2 regions of the Virgibacillus salidurans genome follow, and region 1 is predicted to be linked to the other one. Evidence: riboswitches for the same ligand, from Rfam matches in the RefSeq annotation. Region 1 holds a riboswitch; the other holds the start of a gene.
The links. A riboswitch is a leader RNA that binds a small molecule or an ion and turns the genes downstream of it on or off. The one in region 1 is predicted to bind preQ1.
Positions count from the first base shown of each region.

Region 2: it holds a riboswitch for preQ1, as region 1 does, so the genes downstream of both, KFZ58_RS14890 (QueT transporter family protein) here and queF (preQ(1) synthase) in region 1, are expected to answer to the same signal.

Region 1 is NZ_CP074373.1:2,667,009-2,676,027, forward strand. It holds gene glpK (glycerol kinase GlpK) at 1-321, opposite strand, end outside; gene KFZ58_RS13685 (MIP/aquaporin family protein) at 334-1,164, opposite strand; gene fdhA (formaldehyde dehydrogenase, glutathione-independent) at 1,369-2,586, opposite strand; gene KFZ58_RS13695 (queuosine precursor transporter) at 2,787-3,425, opposite strand; gene queF (preQ(1) synthase) at 3,482-3,970, opposite strand; PreQ1 riboswitch class I at 4,043-4,090, opposite strand; gene KFZ58_RS13705 (sodium:calcium antiporter) at 4,173-5,168, opposite strand; gene rpiA (ribose-5-phosphate isomerase RpiA) at 5,410-6,090, opposite strand; gene KFZ58_RS13715 (chemotaxis protein) at 6,132-6,986, opposite strand; gene opp4A (oligopeptide ABC transporter substrate-binding protein) at 7,183-9,019, opposite strand, start outside.
Region 2 is NZ_CP074373.1:2,921,239-2,930,257, forward strand. It holds gene KFZ58_RS14865 (mechanosensitive ion channel family protein) at 71-904, opposite strand; gene KFZ58_RS14870 (serine/threonine protein kinase) at 1,497-2,174, opposite strand; gene KFZ58_RS14875 (sodium:solute symporter family protein) at 2,436-4,049, opposite strand; SAM riboswitch class I at 4,179-4,282, opposite strand; partial or broken gene KFZ58_RS14880 (zinc-binding dehydrogenase) at 4,531-4,682, opposite strand; gene KFZ58_RS14885 (hypothetical protein) at 4,838-5,086, shown strand; PreQ1 riboswitch class I at 5,311-5,355, shown strand; gene KFZ58_RS14890 (QueT transporter family protein) at 5,364-5,849, shown strand; gene codA (cytosine deaminase) at 5,979-7,232, opposite strand; gene KFZ58_RS14900 (MFS transporter) at 7,344-7,655, opposite strand; gene KFZ58_RS14905 (hypothetical protein) at 8,299-8,643, opposite strand; gene KFZ58_RS14910 (hypothetical protein) at 8,687-8,929, opposite strand.

The DNA.
Region 1 (9,019 bases):
TTGACGGGATTGCCACACAATTGCTTTATATATAGGTTTTCCAGTATGTTTATCCCAAACAACCGTCGTTTCCCGTTGGTTTGTAATACCAATTCCAGCAATTTGACTAGGATCCGCATCCGATTTCCGTAAAACTTCTGAAATACAAGCAAGTATGGATGTCCATATCTCATTGGCATCATGCTCTACCCAACCTGGCTTTTGGAAAAATTGCTCAAACTCTCGCTGGGCTGTTTCCACAATTTCCCCATCATGATTAAACAAAATCGCACGTGAACTCGTTGTACCTTGATCTAATGATAAAATATATTTTTCACTCATATTAATCTCCTCCTATACAATATTTTTTTCTGCTTTATCTGCCTTTGTCTTCCCCAATTTCAATTCCGAACTGGCAGCACCTACTAGAATAATAGCAACTACAGCGCTTAAGATCCAGAACAATATGGAAAATTCACCTACAAACATGGCCTGGTAAAATACTGCTCCATATGCACCGCCAAGTAGTGGACCTACGATTGGGACCCAAGCATAACTCCAGTCCGATGAACCTTTTCCGGGAATCGGAAGCAACGCATGCGCAATTCTTGGGCCAAGGTCACGAGCCGGATTGATCGCATATCCGGTGGCACCCCCAAGTGACATCCCGATCCCAACAATTAGAGCACCAACGATTAAAGGATTTAACCCTTCTGTAAATTCATTCGCACCAATAAACAGAAGACCCATCACAAGGACGAATGTACCAATCATTTCACTGACCAGGTTGGAAAATGGGCTGCGTATGGCTGGCGTTGTTGAAAACACATCCCTTTTGGCAACTTTATCTTTTGTTTCCTTCCAATGTGGCAGGTAATTTAAGAAAACAATAATCGCACCAATAAAAGCCCCAATTACCTGTGCGCTCATATACATTGGAACTTTTGCCCATGGGAGATCACCCGTTATAGCAAATCCTAATGTTACGGCAGGGTTAATATGTGCACCAGTAAAATTACCAACTGCATATACACCCATCGTAACACCTAGACCCCAGGCAAGTGTAATCAGTACCCATCCGGTTCCTTCAGCTTTAGACTTTTTCAACACAACTCCGGCGACAACACCACCTCCAAAAATAACGAGGATCATTGTACCAATCAGTTCAGCTAAAAATTCAGGCATGTTTAACACTCCTTTTCATTATCAATCTAGTTAACTATTTATGATGCAGAAAAAAGACCCATACTCAATAGACATACCTCTCCCCGAGAAAGTACTATTAAAGTATGGGTCTCCATATCTCCACCACGTGATTAACTTGTATTAATACAATATCATATGATGTAATCGCTGTCAATTCGTATGAGAAATATTTTTCGGTTTGATTTAACTTCCCACCATCCCATGTGGATCGATAACAAACTTCTTAGAAACTCCACCATCAAATGCCCTGTATCCAGCAGGTGCCTCCTCAAGTGAAATTAGTGTAGCATTTACAGCTTTTGCAATTTGTGCCTTACCACTTAAAATAGATTGCATTAAATCCCGGTGGTATTTCATTACAGGGGTTTGTCCAGTTACAAATGTATGCGCCTTTGCGAATCCTAATCCAAATCGGATTTTCAGGGTTCCTTCTTGTGCATCTTTATCTTCAGCACCAGGATCACCAGTTACATAAAGTCCTGGAATCCCTAAACGGCCACCCGCTCTCGTGATACCCATTACCGAATTTAATACCGTTGCAGGTGCTTCTCCGCCGTCTTCTCCATGACCGCTCGCCTCAAAACCGACCGCATCAATCGCACAATCCACTTCCGGTTCGCGTAATATTTGCTCGATTTGCTCTTCAAGATTAGCATGCTCTTTTAAGTTTACCGTTTCACAGCCAAAGCTTCTTGCTTGTGCTAATCGTTCTTCGATTAAATCACCAACGATTACGACAGAAGCTCCCAGTAATTGTGCCGAGTGTGCAGCAGCCAAACCAACAGGACCTGCTCCTGCTACATAAACCGTTGACCCAGGTTTTACACCAGCACTTACAGCTCCATGATATCCAGTTGGAAAAATATCCGAAAGCATGGTTAAATCAAGAATACGCTCCATGGCTTGATCTTTATCCGGAAATTTTAAAAGTTGGAAATCTGCATATGGCACCATGACGTATTCGGATTGACCGCCAACCCATCCGCCCATATCAACATAACCATACGCTGAACCAGGGCGATCCGGATTTACATTTTGACAAATATGTGTATCTTGCTGCTTACAGTTCCTGCAACGTCCACAAGCAATGTTAAACGGGACAGACACAAGATCCCCTTTCTTCATAAATTCAACATCACTGCCAATTTCAACAATCTCACCTGTAATTTCATGACCAAGAACTAAGCCGCTTGGTGCGGTTGTCCTTCCTCGAACCATATGCTGGTCACTGCCACAGATATTCGTTGTTACAACTTTTACAATAACACCATGATTACATTTCCTGCCTACATTCAGTGGGTTGACACCAGGCCCGTCCCTCAGAATCAAATCCGGATACGAAATATCCTGTATTTCCACTTCCCCTGGCTTGACATAAACTACTCCACGATTACTTGCCAAACGAACCACTCCCTTAAATATAATCGATAAAAGGTGCGCATCATGTAAGCAATATCATTCTAAACACTATTATATCACTATATTTTAAAAATTCAAGAATTAATTCGGTAAGCGCAGGACCTCGGATGTATACCTCGAACAGTGCCTGTCACGCCCCGAATTGTGTCGAAAGCACAGATATAAGAAATACGCCCTCCTGTTTAAGAAGGACGTACTACTTCAGGATTCATTTGTTCCTGTTTCGATTTTCTGGCGATTTTCACCAGTAAATAAACTATTGGTGTATCAACCAAGGCAACAATCAGTTTAAATACATACTGGGTTGCGATCATCCCGAGAAGGACGGTGAACGGTACTGTGCCCCAGAATGCAATTATGATGAAAATGGTTGTATCAACGAGTTGGCTGGTCATTGTGGATACATTATTTCGCAGCCATAGCTTCTTCTTCCCATGTTTTGCTTTTAATCGGTGAAACAGGCTGACATCCAGATTTTGACTGGCAATATACGACAAAAGGCTAGCAAGCATCACCCGGAAACTCCCACCAAGAATGGTTTCAAATTCTGCTTGTAATCCAAAAGCTGGAGCAGCAGGCAGTTGAATCGCAATAAAGATAAAAATCATTACAATAATTTGTGTGAAAAATCCTGCCTGAACCGTTTTGCGCGCTGCATCTTTGCCGTATACTTCGCCGATTACATCCGTAATGATAAACGTTACGACATACACGATTACCGCTGCTGGTAAAATAAATTCACCAATACGAAACAATTTCACACCTAAAATATTGGACACAATTAACAGCCCAACAAATAATGCATTTAAATAAATAAACATATATCTCGGGTCCTCTCCTATTCAGAGAAAATCAAAGCCAACCCTCTAATTCATTTCTAGCGATTATCTATCTTTTCCGGATACATATCATGATTCATCATGCGGTGCTCCGCCATTTGTTCATACTTCGTTTCCGGCTTCCCGTAATTGCAGTACGGATCAATGGAAATGCCACCCCGTGGTGTGAATTTCCCCCATACTTCGATATAACGTGGATTCATCGCGTCGATTAAGTCATTCATAATGATATTCATGCTATCCTCATGAAAATCACCGTGATTTCGAAAGCTAAATAAATAAAGCTTCAAAGACTTACTTTCAACCATTTGCGTGTCTGGAATATAACTAATATACACTGTTGCAAAGTCAGGCTGACCAGTAATCGGGCACAATGTCGTAAATTCCGGACAATTAAATTTTACAAAAAAATCCCTGTTTTGGTGATTATTATCGACAGTTTCCAATACTTCCGGTGCATAATCAAAGTTATATTTCACATCCTGACTTCCCAATAACGTCAGATTTGAAAAATCCTGTTCCTTCACACTCAAAACCTCCTTCGTTCTTCATTAAAAAATGCCATGCACCCTAAGGCACATGGCATACCAATCGCAGCACATGACTTAGTTTTTTATAGAGGGTTAAAAGCTAAGAACCTCTCCTGCAGCCAATTATACAACACCGAACAGTGCCTGTCACGCCCCGAAATTTGTCATATATTGTCGAAATACTCACGCACCATTTTTCCTATCCCATAAAGATAAAATAGGAAACTACAAAGTAACCGATCACCGTTAAAATGGAAGGAATACTATAGGACCATAATGACATGGAGCGATTTCGCATTAGTGCCCAAATAAGGACAGCTGACAGTACTGAGATCCCAATAGCGGTGTATATATTAGAATGAGATACATCTGTTAAGATAGCTCCGCCTTGATAAACCGCATCAGATACAGCTAAAATCACCATATTAAACATATTACTTCCTAAAATAGATCCAACTGCTAAATTCGCATTTTTTAAACGAAATGCTGCGAACACAGAAACTGCTTCCGGCAGCGACGTTGTTGCTGCTATCAGAATACTTCCAACAAAACTCGATCCAAGCCCTGTTATGACCGCAATACGATCACCAGTGATAGAAAGCACACTTCCAACTATCATGATAACGACAGCAGCGATTATAAAACCTATCACAGCCCGTTTTACAGAAATTGACTTTTTCTCGGTCCCTTCCTGCTGCTTGTCCGCCTTATTCGCATCCTCATCTCCCTCTGGTGAAGGCATCTTGCTGATGACAATCATCCCGACTATGTAAACAATCAGAATCATAAGGGAATCCACACCTATTCCAATGATGGTGTAATCAATTTTAAGAATAAGCGCCAAGGTAACCATCAGCATTAAAAATAGCCCCAGGATAGCCGAATAGAGATGATTTCTGCTTACAAGATGATATAACTGTTTTCTCCTAAAAAACAGGTCAAAACCAGCAAGGATCAATAAATTAAATAAATTGGAACCAAGCATATTACCAATTGCGATATCAATATTATCTATTACCACCGCTGAGAAACTTGTGGTAACCTCCGGCAGTGACGTCGCCCCCGCCAGTAAAATTGTACCAACAAGCATACCGCCCATAGCGGTCTTCTCACTAATCACATCAGCATATTTCGATAATTTCATTGCAGTATAAACGGTAACTCCAGCTGCTAAGATAAAAATGACAAATACCAAAAATAACCACTCCTATTCCTATACCTCTATCATAATATACCCAATTAGCCATTTCTTAAAAGAAAAAAATAATGGAATAGCTAACAGTACTGTCACGCCCCGGAATTTGTCGAATAACAACACAAGCTTGTCAACCAGAAATTTAACAAGAAAAAACCACCCTATTGGATGGTAAACAAGCTTAACTATTATAAATAATCTTTTGGACTGAACCCTGTTATTTCTTCATCAAATACCAAACTCACCCCTTCGAAATAACCTCTACCTTATCATCCTTACCAACAACAATCTTATCCGCCATTCCAATAAACAAACCCGATTCCACGACACCGACAAGCGATTTCAATTCCTTATGTAATTTTACAGGATCAGAAATTTTATCAAAAGGGCAATCTAAAATATAATTTCCGTTATCAGAGACAAATACTTCCCCATCTTTTTGCCTTAATTTAGGTACACAGCCTAATGTTGAAATGTTGTTTGCCGTCACTTCCCAGCCAAATGGAATGACCTCAACTGGCAAAGGGAATGCGCCTAACTGAGCTACCCTTTTTGAACTATCGACAATTATGATGAACGATTTAGCCGCTGAGGCAACAATCTTTTCTCTCAGTAGCGCTCCGCCGCCTCCCTTGATAAGATGTAAATTTTCATCAACTTCATCCGCTCCGTCAATGGTGACATCAAGCTGTTTTGTTTCAGAGAAATCCGTTAAAGGAACACCGAATTCCTTTGCCCATTGCGCTGTTGTTTCTGATGTTGGCACACCGGCTACATCCAATCCTTGCTCAACATATTCACCAAGTTTCTTAATCATCCAGTATACCGTGGATCCTGACCCTAGGCCCACCTTCATCCCATCTTCTATGTATTTTACTGCTTCTTCTCCAACTAATTTTTTAGCGTTATCCATTTCACTCATTACGTACATCCTCCTTTGAAAATCCTCCTATTCATTATACCTTATCCATTAATAGATCTCCATGTTCTAACCAATCCATCAACAATCGGATTTATAGCGGAATCATCGGTGTCATAACGCGTGTGTGATAACGGATTCCAACTTGTAAATAAACCTCCGACATTCACCTGCAAGTCTTTTGTAACAGCCATATTGTAAGCTTGATTCAGTCCTTTTAGCGGAAAAGCAAGCACATCATCTTTATCATAAAAATTAACCCATTCCCCTTGGATAAACGGATAATATTCCCGGATCGCCCGAGAGGGAACTGTAATCGGTGAGCCAAAATCAATATACCTTAATGACCAGAGCGCCATTGGATTGCCCATCGTATAAAATAAGGCCAATGTTTCGGATTGCTCAATTGGTGAATTGCTTATACACTTTCTTGTCTCCATTCCCACATTCTCACGAGCAAATTGTAAATCATAAAAATAATTGCTTGCAACAATCGATCCGAGACTATGGCTGATCACACATAACGGGGCATCCGGTCCAGCCTTATCTCTCAATTTTTGAATGGATGCAGCTACAAGGGAATGGACCTTATCATAATTTTGATTCCCTAATGTTGTCGGCTGATAGGCAATAGCATCCGCAAGAAACTCAATCACAAACCGACGCAATCGTTTGTAATTCAGATCCGCACTATCTTGCAATCTATTCCATAGTTCGGCCTGTTCTGGCTCAAATACGGAAGACCAAAAAACAGAATCAAACACCAATTCCTGCTCGGGATCTTTAATGGAAAGTTTTTTCGCAAATTTTCGAGAAACACGTGTAATTATTTCATCCGCAAAATCTTCATCCGGCGTACCAGCACCGTGAATAACAGCAACCGCAATTTTCTGTGTCATCCTGTTCACTCTCCTCTGAGGGAATTGCCTTATATCCATACTACTTGAAACAATAAAAACTTTTAAGATGAAAATTACCCATCCTCCCCCAAAACATTCGACAAATATTGACAAAAAGCGGGGCGTGACAGGCACTGTTCAGTCCCGTAGGCAAAAAAAAGAAGACCCACCGCGGCGAGTCCTCTTCATCTTGCAATTATTGGGCTACTTCTGGTTCTTCTGCTGTTACACCAAGTTCATTTCTATAAACATTAGCGCTCTCTTCAATTGACCAGTTTTCAACACGGTTATTAACAGGTACTAATTCCGCACGATACACAGTTGGGAATACAGGGATCTCTTCAACCATGAGTTCTTGCCACTCACTATAAACTTCTTTACGATATTCAAGATCCATTGCTTCCGGAGAGGCTCCCTCAACTAGTAATTCATTATTCTCTTCACTTGCATAGCGTGAATAGTTAAATGCTGCATTAGATCCATATAAACCAGCAGGATCTACATCACTGCCTACCTGCCAAGCACCTTGATATATATCAATATCAGGGTCATCTGCTTCCACTCTATCGTAGAAAGAGTTCATTTCAATCAAACGACCGTCTAAAAGCTCAACCTTCAACCCAACTTGCTCCCATGCTTGAATATAATAGTTTGCAATTGGCTCAGCTGTGTCTCCACCCGACATGGATGCAAAATTAATTACTAATTCTTCCCCATCAGGAGTTTCACGGAACCCATCATCATTTACATCTTCATATCCTGCTTCATCCAGAATTTGATTTGCTTGTTCCGGATCATAGGTCGGAGCTTCAATTGTTTCATCATGATACTCTGCGTGATATGGTGGAATAAGTGTATTCGCATTCCAACGAAGCCCATTATAGAATTGTTCACCTACTGAATTATTGTCTACTGCATACCACATAGCTTCACGTAAATTCACATCTGACATTTTCATGCTATCATCTGGAACAACTTCACCTGCATCAGCGTCCCATTCACCTAATTTAAATCCAATATACGTATAAGCACGACCCACACGACCGAGGAATTCAACATTAGTTAAACTCTCTTCTACATCTGGGTATTGATCTGCCGGAAAGCTATCAACCATATCGACTTCCCCTGTTTCCAGAGATTGAACAACCGTTTCCGGGCTGACTATTTGCAAGGTAACACCGTCTAGATTCGGTTCCCCACGCCAGTAGTCCTCATTTGCTGTATAGGTTACAGATTCACCTGGAACGATGGACTCCACTTTAAATGGTCCCATACCGATTGGATTTTCACGAACTTCTGGTGACTCAGCCATTTCTGCTACCGGAACATCCTCAAACACATGTTTCGGCGTGGCATAAGACCAAATTCCACCTGCCAGTAGTGATGGGCCTGCTTCTAAAAATGTAATTTCAAGTGTTTTTTCATCAATTATTTCAATACCGGAAATCGAATCTTCCTCCCCATCATGATAAGCTTCCATACCCTCTATATTCATAAAACTTGCATCATAGCGAATCCCAGTATAATCCGGGTGTCCAATAACTTCAAAGGAGTATGCCCAGTCTTCTGCTGTCACAGGCTCCCCGTCATGCCAGTTCACCTCATCTCGGATGGTAAATGTGAATACAGTACCATCATCACTCATTTCAAATGTGGCAGCACCATCATTTGTATAGTTATAGCTTTCATCAACAGTCAACAGTGATTCATCAAACCAGTCAATAACTTCAACATCTAAAGCATCCTCATAAAAATTATAGCTCAATGTTCCTGCAAATACCGTATCCGAAACAACACCATAATTAAGCGTGCCACCGTCCATCACTTCTCCGTCAGTAACTTTCTCCGGAGAAAAATCTTCAATGGAATAGAGGTCATCATCTGACCCACCTTCCGCACCTTCTTCCTCTGTTCCTGGATCTGAACCTGAATCATCAGTCTCTTCACTGCCAGTTTCACTGTTACATGCTGCCAACACCAGTAAGAAAACAAGCATTAATGCAAAAAGTAACTTGCTTAAACCCGTCTTTCCC
Region 2 (9,019 bases), 250 kb from region 1:
GTCATGAAAACAAACGCTCTTTTAGGGATAATAGTCTATCCACCTATGCAAATGGACCTTTAGAGAATCTTTAACCTTCTTTTTGAACTACATTAACCTGATGCTCATAAGGCATGCTAATTCCATTTTCGTCAAAAGCTTCTTTGAGCGCCTTCCATAACTTCCGCTGAACACCCCATTGCATCATATTCTCCGTTTGAGCCGTGACGCGTAATACAATCTCATGGTTGTCAATAGCCTCTACGCCATCCACATTCGGACCTTCGACAATATCTGCATCTTCTGCCATCTGATCACATACGCCGCGGGCAACTCTGAAGGCTTCATCGATATTATGATCGTAGGAGAAACCTAATTCAACAAGTGCGCGCATGTCGCCGCGTGAATAATTGCTCAGGTTTTCAATATTGCGATTCGGGATAAAATGGAGAATACCATCGTAATCCCGGATTTGGGTGGTTCTCAGACCGATTTCTTCGACGACACCATCCACACCTGCTGTGATAATATAATCACCAACATCGGCCCATTTTTCAGCAAGCAGGAAAAATCCCGTAACAATGTCTGAGACAAGCCCTTGGGCACCAAAACCGATAGCAAGACCGACAACACCCGCACCGGCGATTAGACCACCAATCGGCAGGCCGAAGATACCAAAGATGACAACAATTACAATAAAAATGAGTGTATAAGAAAGAACACTTAACATTAAGCGCTCAAGTACCTGTCCTCTCCCTTCCGTCATTTTTCCGTTTTGTTGCATTTTGTCAAAAGCGCGGGTGACTATACGTTTTCCAACTTTTTTTAAAATACCATAGGCAATCCAGATTAGGATTAATTGTAAGATAATAACGCCGGCATCGCGAAGAACGATACCCCAATCGAAATCTGATATAAAGTTCATTACTGTGACTCCTTTATCCATAAGTTACCTGCACAAGAATAGTATAGTTATCACAAGGAATAACATTCGGGTTTACTCATAGTGTAGACCATTCTTTTAATACCCGCATCTCACGCTATCCAAACATAAAAAAATACTATTTCATGAATAAGATTTGAAAATTGATTCAGACATTTCGGTTACCCAGCCTATTGCCGTATCACTATGGCCATCTTACATAAATTCTATCCCTAGAAAAAACGCGATAAATAGTATAGCAACAATAACAAAAACGATAACTGCTTTATTCATATTTACTTCCTCCTTGTTTTTCATTTTTCCTGCTGTCTAAAACTTCACAACGTTCTCCGTCTCCCCATAATACATATTCTTTATAAGTCATGGCTTTTGGTCTTCGTCCGCAATCCCCGTATGGAACCCCCTTTCTTACGTTTTTCCTATTGACAGTATACAATAAATCATCTAAGGAAGCACGATTCTTTTTGCTTGCTCCCTCGCCCGTACAACCAAAAATTCATTCAGTTCCGGAAGATATGATATAAAGCGTTCTACCAGAATAAAAAAGGAGCACAAGGTCCATCCTCATGCTTCCTCACTTTTTAAAGGTGGTGTATTTCAAAACAAATTTCATAAAATCCTCGAATGAGGGAAAGTATTTTTTGTGTTGGTTATACCACTTTCGAGTTGTTTCTACTAACCAAAAGGGAACAGGTTTCCCGTCAATGATATGATAGTAATCTTCATACGCCTTTTTTAGATGCTCCCAGCGAAAATCATTTCCCTGTTGGACATATTCCGATACATCCAGAATTTTTGCTCTGCCGTCTTGTAATAAAATATTTTTTAAATGAATATCACGTGGATTTAACCCTTTTTGTCGTATATATTCTCTTGCATCTTCCACGTCCTTTATGACCTGCTCCGGAATATGAATCCCCTGTAAGACGCAGTCAAAGAGTGTTTTTCCTTTCTCATAACTTAAAACGAGATATCTATCCGTAGAAGCGAAGCATGTTGAAAAGAAAGGTGCCTCGCCTAAAGCACGGTAGACGTTTTCTTCTGTTTTGATCTTAAAGTCTCTATCCTTGGCATATAGTTTAAATGCGTAAGTTGGCGCATATTGACTTTGAAAAACTGCTGCATCCGTCCCCAAACCAACACACCTTAAACCATCCGAATCACCAGATATTGTTACAGGTTCATTATTTGGATTTGTAGAAACGGTGATTTGGGAAAGAGAATGAATTGCCGTATCCCATTTATTTTCCATAGTAGGTCTCCCTTGTTCTCTTTCCTTTATAAATACTACATCAAATGTATATCAGCTTATTATACTAATAAGATTCGGCAATGATTTGGCATAAATAAGTAAAAAGTGTGTAAAGCTCACAGAAACACGGGTCGGTTTTCTTGCTTCTTTAAGCCTATCAACATTATAACTACTTTTCCAAATTAGTTAAACTAATGCTTTCTCTCCAATACACACAGGTAGCACCCGAAAAACCTTTCTTAGGGTATCGGGTACATACTACTAACTTGATGCATGTTTCGGTAGTATATGCTGCTGTTCATCTCTTGGTCGGAAAAAACGGATTGCCGCAATGAAAAAGCACAAGATAGCTGCAAAACTAAATAGACCAAATAAACCATTTTGATACAGCGGAGCAAAATAAAGAACATTTGCCAAGGTGATTAAGATCCCACCAATGAAGCCAATATAAGCCAAGCGATCCGTTTTTTGAATAAACCAATCTGCTTTTTGGTCTATTAACGTTACCAGTGTGATGGTTAATATATTGATGGAGCTTCCAACCCAAACAGGATGAATATTCAGGTAAAATTCATTTGGATCCCAGCCGCCCAGATAATACCATAACAATCCACTTGTAAAACCTGTAAATAGAGACGCAACAACAGCACGTTTCGTAACGACAGGCCAGAACAGGGCGGCTACGACTGGAGCGAATGTTGCACTGTTTCGAATGGTCCAAGCAAGTACATTCCACCAAGCGGATTGCTCTGTCCGCATTAAGCCAAATACAATCATTAAACCTGTTAAAAGCAGCAAGGAAATTTTTGTATATTTGATCAGCTGATTCTCCGTTGCAGCTGGCTTTAGTGCACTGCCGACATCACGACCGAGACTGGTCGCTCCGGAAAATTGGCACGGACCTCCCCATCCCAGCGCGCATGCCCATACGCCTAAGAAAAACAGACCTACAAGCGGTGCAGGAAGAACTTCCATTAAATACTGAGGAACCGCAATGAGCCCGGTTTGTGCATTTGGAACAATGATGCTAGCAGCAATCCCAAATAAAACACCACCAACGATGAATGGAACAGCCATGAATCCAGCCATGATTAAGCCTTTTTGCCCTTCTTCAGGTGTTCGTGAAGAAAGTGCCATCTGAAAAGCGGCCTGTGCAAGAATGACGTTTACCAGGAAAGTTCCAAACCAAACGACAATAACCTGCAATCCGACACTACCAAAATCAAACATAGCCGGTCTTTCTACAGCAAGTGTACGGAGGCCGTCTATCCCAGGATTTATGAAAAAGGCGGTGACACCAATGATGAGCATTACTGCAAATAATACCATGTTCATCGTTTGCGTAAAGGCGATGGACCACATGCCACCAGCCTGCAGGTAAACGAAAAGCAGAATGGCGGTAAACGCCACCGATAGAGGCAAGGATATCCCCGTAAACACGTGAATGGCAGAGGCAAATGCTATCGCAGTTGCAACCGACCACATGGGAAACGCAAAGGCGGTAATAGCCCCGGCAACTCCTTTTGCTGTTCGTCCATATTTATCACCAATCATGCCAGAAACAGTAACAAGCATCTTTTTCCGAAATGAACGAATGATTAAAAAGGCAATAATAAAAATTTGAACCATTTCCGCAACTCCATACCAAACTGCTGATATCCCGCTTAGATACGAAAGCTCAAGAATGGAAATATATGTAGAACCAGAAAATAATCCAGTTATACAAAATGCCACAATCCATTTATTGAAATTTCGATTGCCTACAAAATAACTGTCTTTCTTCGTTACACGCCGTTTAGCAAATTGACCGGCAATAATCAATGCAAAGGTATAGCCAATCGCAAGAATGATAATCCATACGCCATATTCCGTCATGTTGTTTCGCTCCTTTTGTTGTTATTATTTAGATCGTATTTCTTTGTTTTTGACGGAACTTCTTCCCTTGGAAAAAATAAAAACCCTCTTCCAAAAGATAAGAAGAGGGTTGAATAATCTGGACTCCTCTTCTTATCTTTCAGACACAGTCTGATGGAATTGGCACAGTACTCACAAAGAGCCCGCTGCCGAGGCTTCAAAGGGCCATAACCCTCCACCTCTCTTAATAAGAAGTTCGTTTATGTAATTGTGTATAATTTACAGTGTTTTGGCGATTAAGTCAATAGTTTTTTTACTTTTCGCCTCAATTCATATAATAGCGACATATATTTTAGAATGTAAAGACAGAAAGCATGAGGACTCCCCCATACTTCCACTAAATCAACCTTTCTCCATAGGGAGATCTTTATCCGCTGCCCATTCTGTCATCGATCCATCATATACAGCTACATTGCTTTACCCTAAATTCTTAAGCCACTCCGTAATGTGCTCCGCCGTTGGTAATTTCTTTGACCCTCTCCACAACGTCCTCGTTTTTACTATTAATCGTATGTGTTGCGCCCAAGTTCCTAAGTCCCTGGCAAGCTCTAAGCGACTGTCATGGAGATCTACTGCGATGATATGCTTACATCCGATGAATTATAGAAAGATTTGATATGTAAACAGGGAGGTAACAAATATTGTTAATGGTGAGAAGGCGGAGATATTAATTTTGAGGAAATGCCTTGGCGCAAAAAAACAAAGCCCCCACAACGGAGGGCTTATTTTTAGTAATATCTGTTACAACAATGACAGAATTCCTTCTTGGAGTAATTAGATTTTCTGCATTGACTATCGTAACGATTTTCCTGACATTTGTCATGATATTGGTTATTATTTTCTTTGCAGCAATCATGATAATGCTCTTTCTTCATGTGACAGCAACATTTACAATCTTCTTCGTGTTTCTTTTTACATTGGTCGTGATAACACATATCTTATCTCTCCTTTCCTATTCAATATACGCAATTAGGAATAAAGAGAGTGGACAAAGCTAATAGTAGATAGTACATTTTTATTAATATAGATTTACGTGTATCCGATCCGTAAATATCATTAGCGATTTGATATAACCGTTCGCATTATGCCCACATGGTTAAAGAATTTCGTAAGGTGGATGAGGAAAAAACAATGGACGTATTTTCTACCATATGAATTTTTTACACTACATTTACAGATTGGCTATTGTATAAGCGCATGAACACTGGTATTATAGGCTAGGTTAAACGTGGTTCGAGACCCTCCCACGGAAAAAAACTAAGGAGATGTTTAAAAATGAAAGCACGCACTTTAGTGATAAACGGAGTGTTAGCGGCGTTATATATCGCAGTTTCGGTAGTTATTCAACCTTTTGGATTTACGAATGTTCAGTTCCGTATTTCCGAGATGTTTAACCACCTCATTGTTTTTAATAAGAAATACTTTTTCGGAATTATTTTAGGCGTATCTTTAACCAATTTATTATTTTCACCATTAGGTATTTATGATCTTATATTTGGCGTTGCGCACTCGGCTATTTCATTATCCATTATCATAGTACTGGCGCGTTATATTAAAAATATATGGATCTTGCTGATTGCCAATACATTGGTATTTTCATTCAATATGTTCATCATTGCATTTGAACTCAACCTTGCATTGGCGTTGCCATTTCTATTCACATGGCTCACAACAGCCGCCGGGGAACTGGTCGTCATGGCTGTTGGGATACCCATTATGTATGCATTAAACAAACGGATACATTTTAATAAACTTATCTGATGTTAAGAAGCACTGGGACGGCTCTCTTGCGCTCCGTGCTCCCCCACACAAAAATCCTAATTTCCCTTTAACGAGAAATTAGGATTTAATCATTTCACATGCAACCTTTTGAAAAGAGGTATCCTCCCCTTAAAACGGTACATTCATCGTCGTTTCTGCTGGTTTTGTTTCCACAATGATTTCTCCATTTCGAATCGAGTAGATAACTGGTGCTTGGGTGCGTATGGCTTCATATTCAGAATCCGTATCAATAACGATCAAGTTTGCCTTGTTTCCTTCTTTTACACCATAGCCTTCTTTTATTCCTAACGTTTTCGCCCCGTTCGTTGTAATAAGTTCAAGCGCAGTAACGATATTATCATAGTCTGTCATATGACAAGCATGCAATCCGATTTCTACCACATGAATTAAATTGCCATCGCCAAGCGGGTACCAAGGATCCATGATCGAATCCAGTCCGAAGCTGACATTAACCCCCGCTTCCAGCAGCTCTTTCACACGCGTTAAGCCGCGGCGTTTCGGGTAATTGTCAAATCTTCCTTGCAGATGCAAGTTTGCCTTTGGAAGGGCAACGAAATGAATATTCGCCTTCTTCAATGTTTGAAAAAGCTTGTACGTATACGCATCATTATAAGATGCCATCGCAGTAGTATGGCTCGCTGTAACACGATCTCCTATGCCTAATTTAAGCGCTTCTGCAGCAAGCACTTCTAGGTATCTTGATTGTTCATCATCAATTTCATCACAATGAATATCCACTAGCTTTTCATATTTTTCTGCGAGTTCCAGCGCTTTTATCACAGATCGCACGCCATCTTCACGGGTTAATTCGTAATGTGGAATCCCGCCGACGACATCAGCACCCATTTTCAGGGCCTTCTCTAACAATTCTTCTCCTTTTGGATGTGTATAAAGCCCTTCTTGAGGAAGTGCCACAAGCTGTACATCCATCCAGGGTTTGACTTCTTCTTTTACTTCAAGTAATGCTTCCAATCCTTTCAGTGTGGGGTCACTCACGTCGACATGTGTTCGAACATGCTGGATCCCATGTTTTATCTGCATTTTTATCGCTTTTAAAGCTCGTTGTTTAATATCTTCTTTCGTTTCTTTGACTATTTGCTTTCGTTCCGACCAAATCTCGATCCCCTCAAATACACTCCCAGACTTATTCCATCTAGGCGTTCCTGCCGTAAGCGCATAATCCAAGTGAATATGAGGCTCAACAAAAGGAGGAAGTACGATTTTCCCATTTAAATCAACGGCGTTGTCATCACCATCCCCACTATTATTCGCAGCTGGGGTAATCGATTTTATTTCTTCTCCATTTATGGCAATATCCCATTTGCCCGCTTGCCCATAAATTTTTGCATTTTGTAAAATCATTGCTGTATCACTCCTGAAGTTATTAAAACGATCAACATATTTATTATAGAGTATGTCTGGTAGGTTACCAAATGATACGAAGAACCGCCTCTGTTCTCCCTTTCACGCAACCTATTGTGCTTTTTCCGTAGACGCTACCTCTCCACCCTTATCCCGAAGCATAAGCGACACCAAGCCACCAATCAAAGAAAGCACGCTCATGACAATAAATGCATACTTTATTCCCCAAAACGTAGCAACCTCATAGGGCGCGCCCATCCAATTGGTCGTCATGCTGATAATGGTCGTAAGCATAATAACGCCAAAAGCCAGTCCAAACTGCCTGACCGTATTTCCTATTGCAGAGGCATGGGCGGTTTCGGAAGTTTGTAAACTATTAAATCCTAATGTAACAAGCGGCATCATGGTTAATCCAATTCCCATCTTGAACTACCCGCCACTTAGCTTACGCTTGAAGTGGGGGATTCCTAAGAACACCGGTGTACCCGCCAGTACTTCTATCTTGAAAGTCAACTCCTCGTTATACTGATTTGCAATTTCATTATAGTATTGTGTAAGAAATTGTAAAATCTCATTAAAATTATCAATATCATTATCGACTAGAAATTTATAAAGGTTATATTACATTTATCCACATATAAAATCTATCCTCGTCTTAAAGCGATATTTAAAAAAACATCTCTTTTTACCTACTATCGTACCAGAGGTAGATTAAGTGGCATAAAAACAGAAAAAAATTTTCCATCAAAAAACACCCCCAAACGAACTTTCCCTTCGATTGTACTTGTAGAGATGTGTATAAAATTACAAAAAGGATGATTCCAATGAATTACATAAAAGAAATTAATGCAACGAACGACAAGGCTGAAGTGGAAAGAGCGCTTGCGGCGTTGAAGGAGGAGAAGATTGGGTGAGATGAGTTTGAAAAGGGGGGTGTAAAAAGTTTTTTGAGCCACCTATGCCTTTTTCTCTGGTCGATTCGATTGCGAAAAAAGTGACCACAAGCAACGTATAGATCGAGAGGAAAAATAAGCATGGGTAAGGCAAAGCAACCTCCCCTGTCTTGCTATTTCTTTACCTTAACTAATTTAATTGGCTGTTGATTTTGCGTTTTTTCGGTTACATACGCTCTTGTAGCAGCAGTTCGTTTAGAAGAAACTTCTAATGCTCTAGCATTAACATAGAGCATTTTTGCTACATCATTTACTCTTTCTTTACTCTCATCCGGAAGGTATTCTTCAACAACTTTTTTTGTGTTCAACAAATCTAAAAAGGGAGTCACAGTTTGAAGCTGATCGGCAACTACTAACGATAACCTTGCAGTAATTTGACGATAATTGGTTCCATCATGAAAAAGTTCTTGAAATTGTTTATTTAATCTTTGATAAAAATCTTTATAACTATACGTCATGATGGATACCTCCTTTTTATTTATTAATACCTTTTATTATCTATTATATACGTCTTTTATGAAAAATGTTATCCAATTGATGAAAATTTAAATCTGGGTCATTCGGATTTAAAAGCTCAACTTTATATTCATTAACCATCTCTAGCAACTTCTCTTTATCACAAACGTCTAGAAGCGGTGTGTTTTCCAAATCATCAAGATCTTTTTGCCGTTTCCATATCTGATATTTTTTAATTCCTCTGCAATCACTTTGTTTTATAAACACTTGAAATGATTTCGCCAGCATTTTTCATAACACAAAAAAATCCTGCAGAGATTTCTGACTACAGGACTTCCTTACAAAATTGACAAGTGGTAAGCAAACCGTCCCCATGCT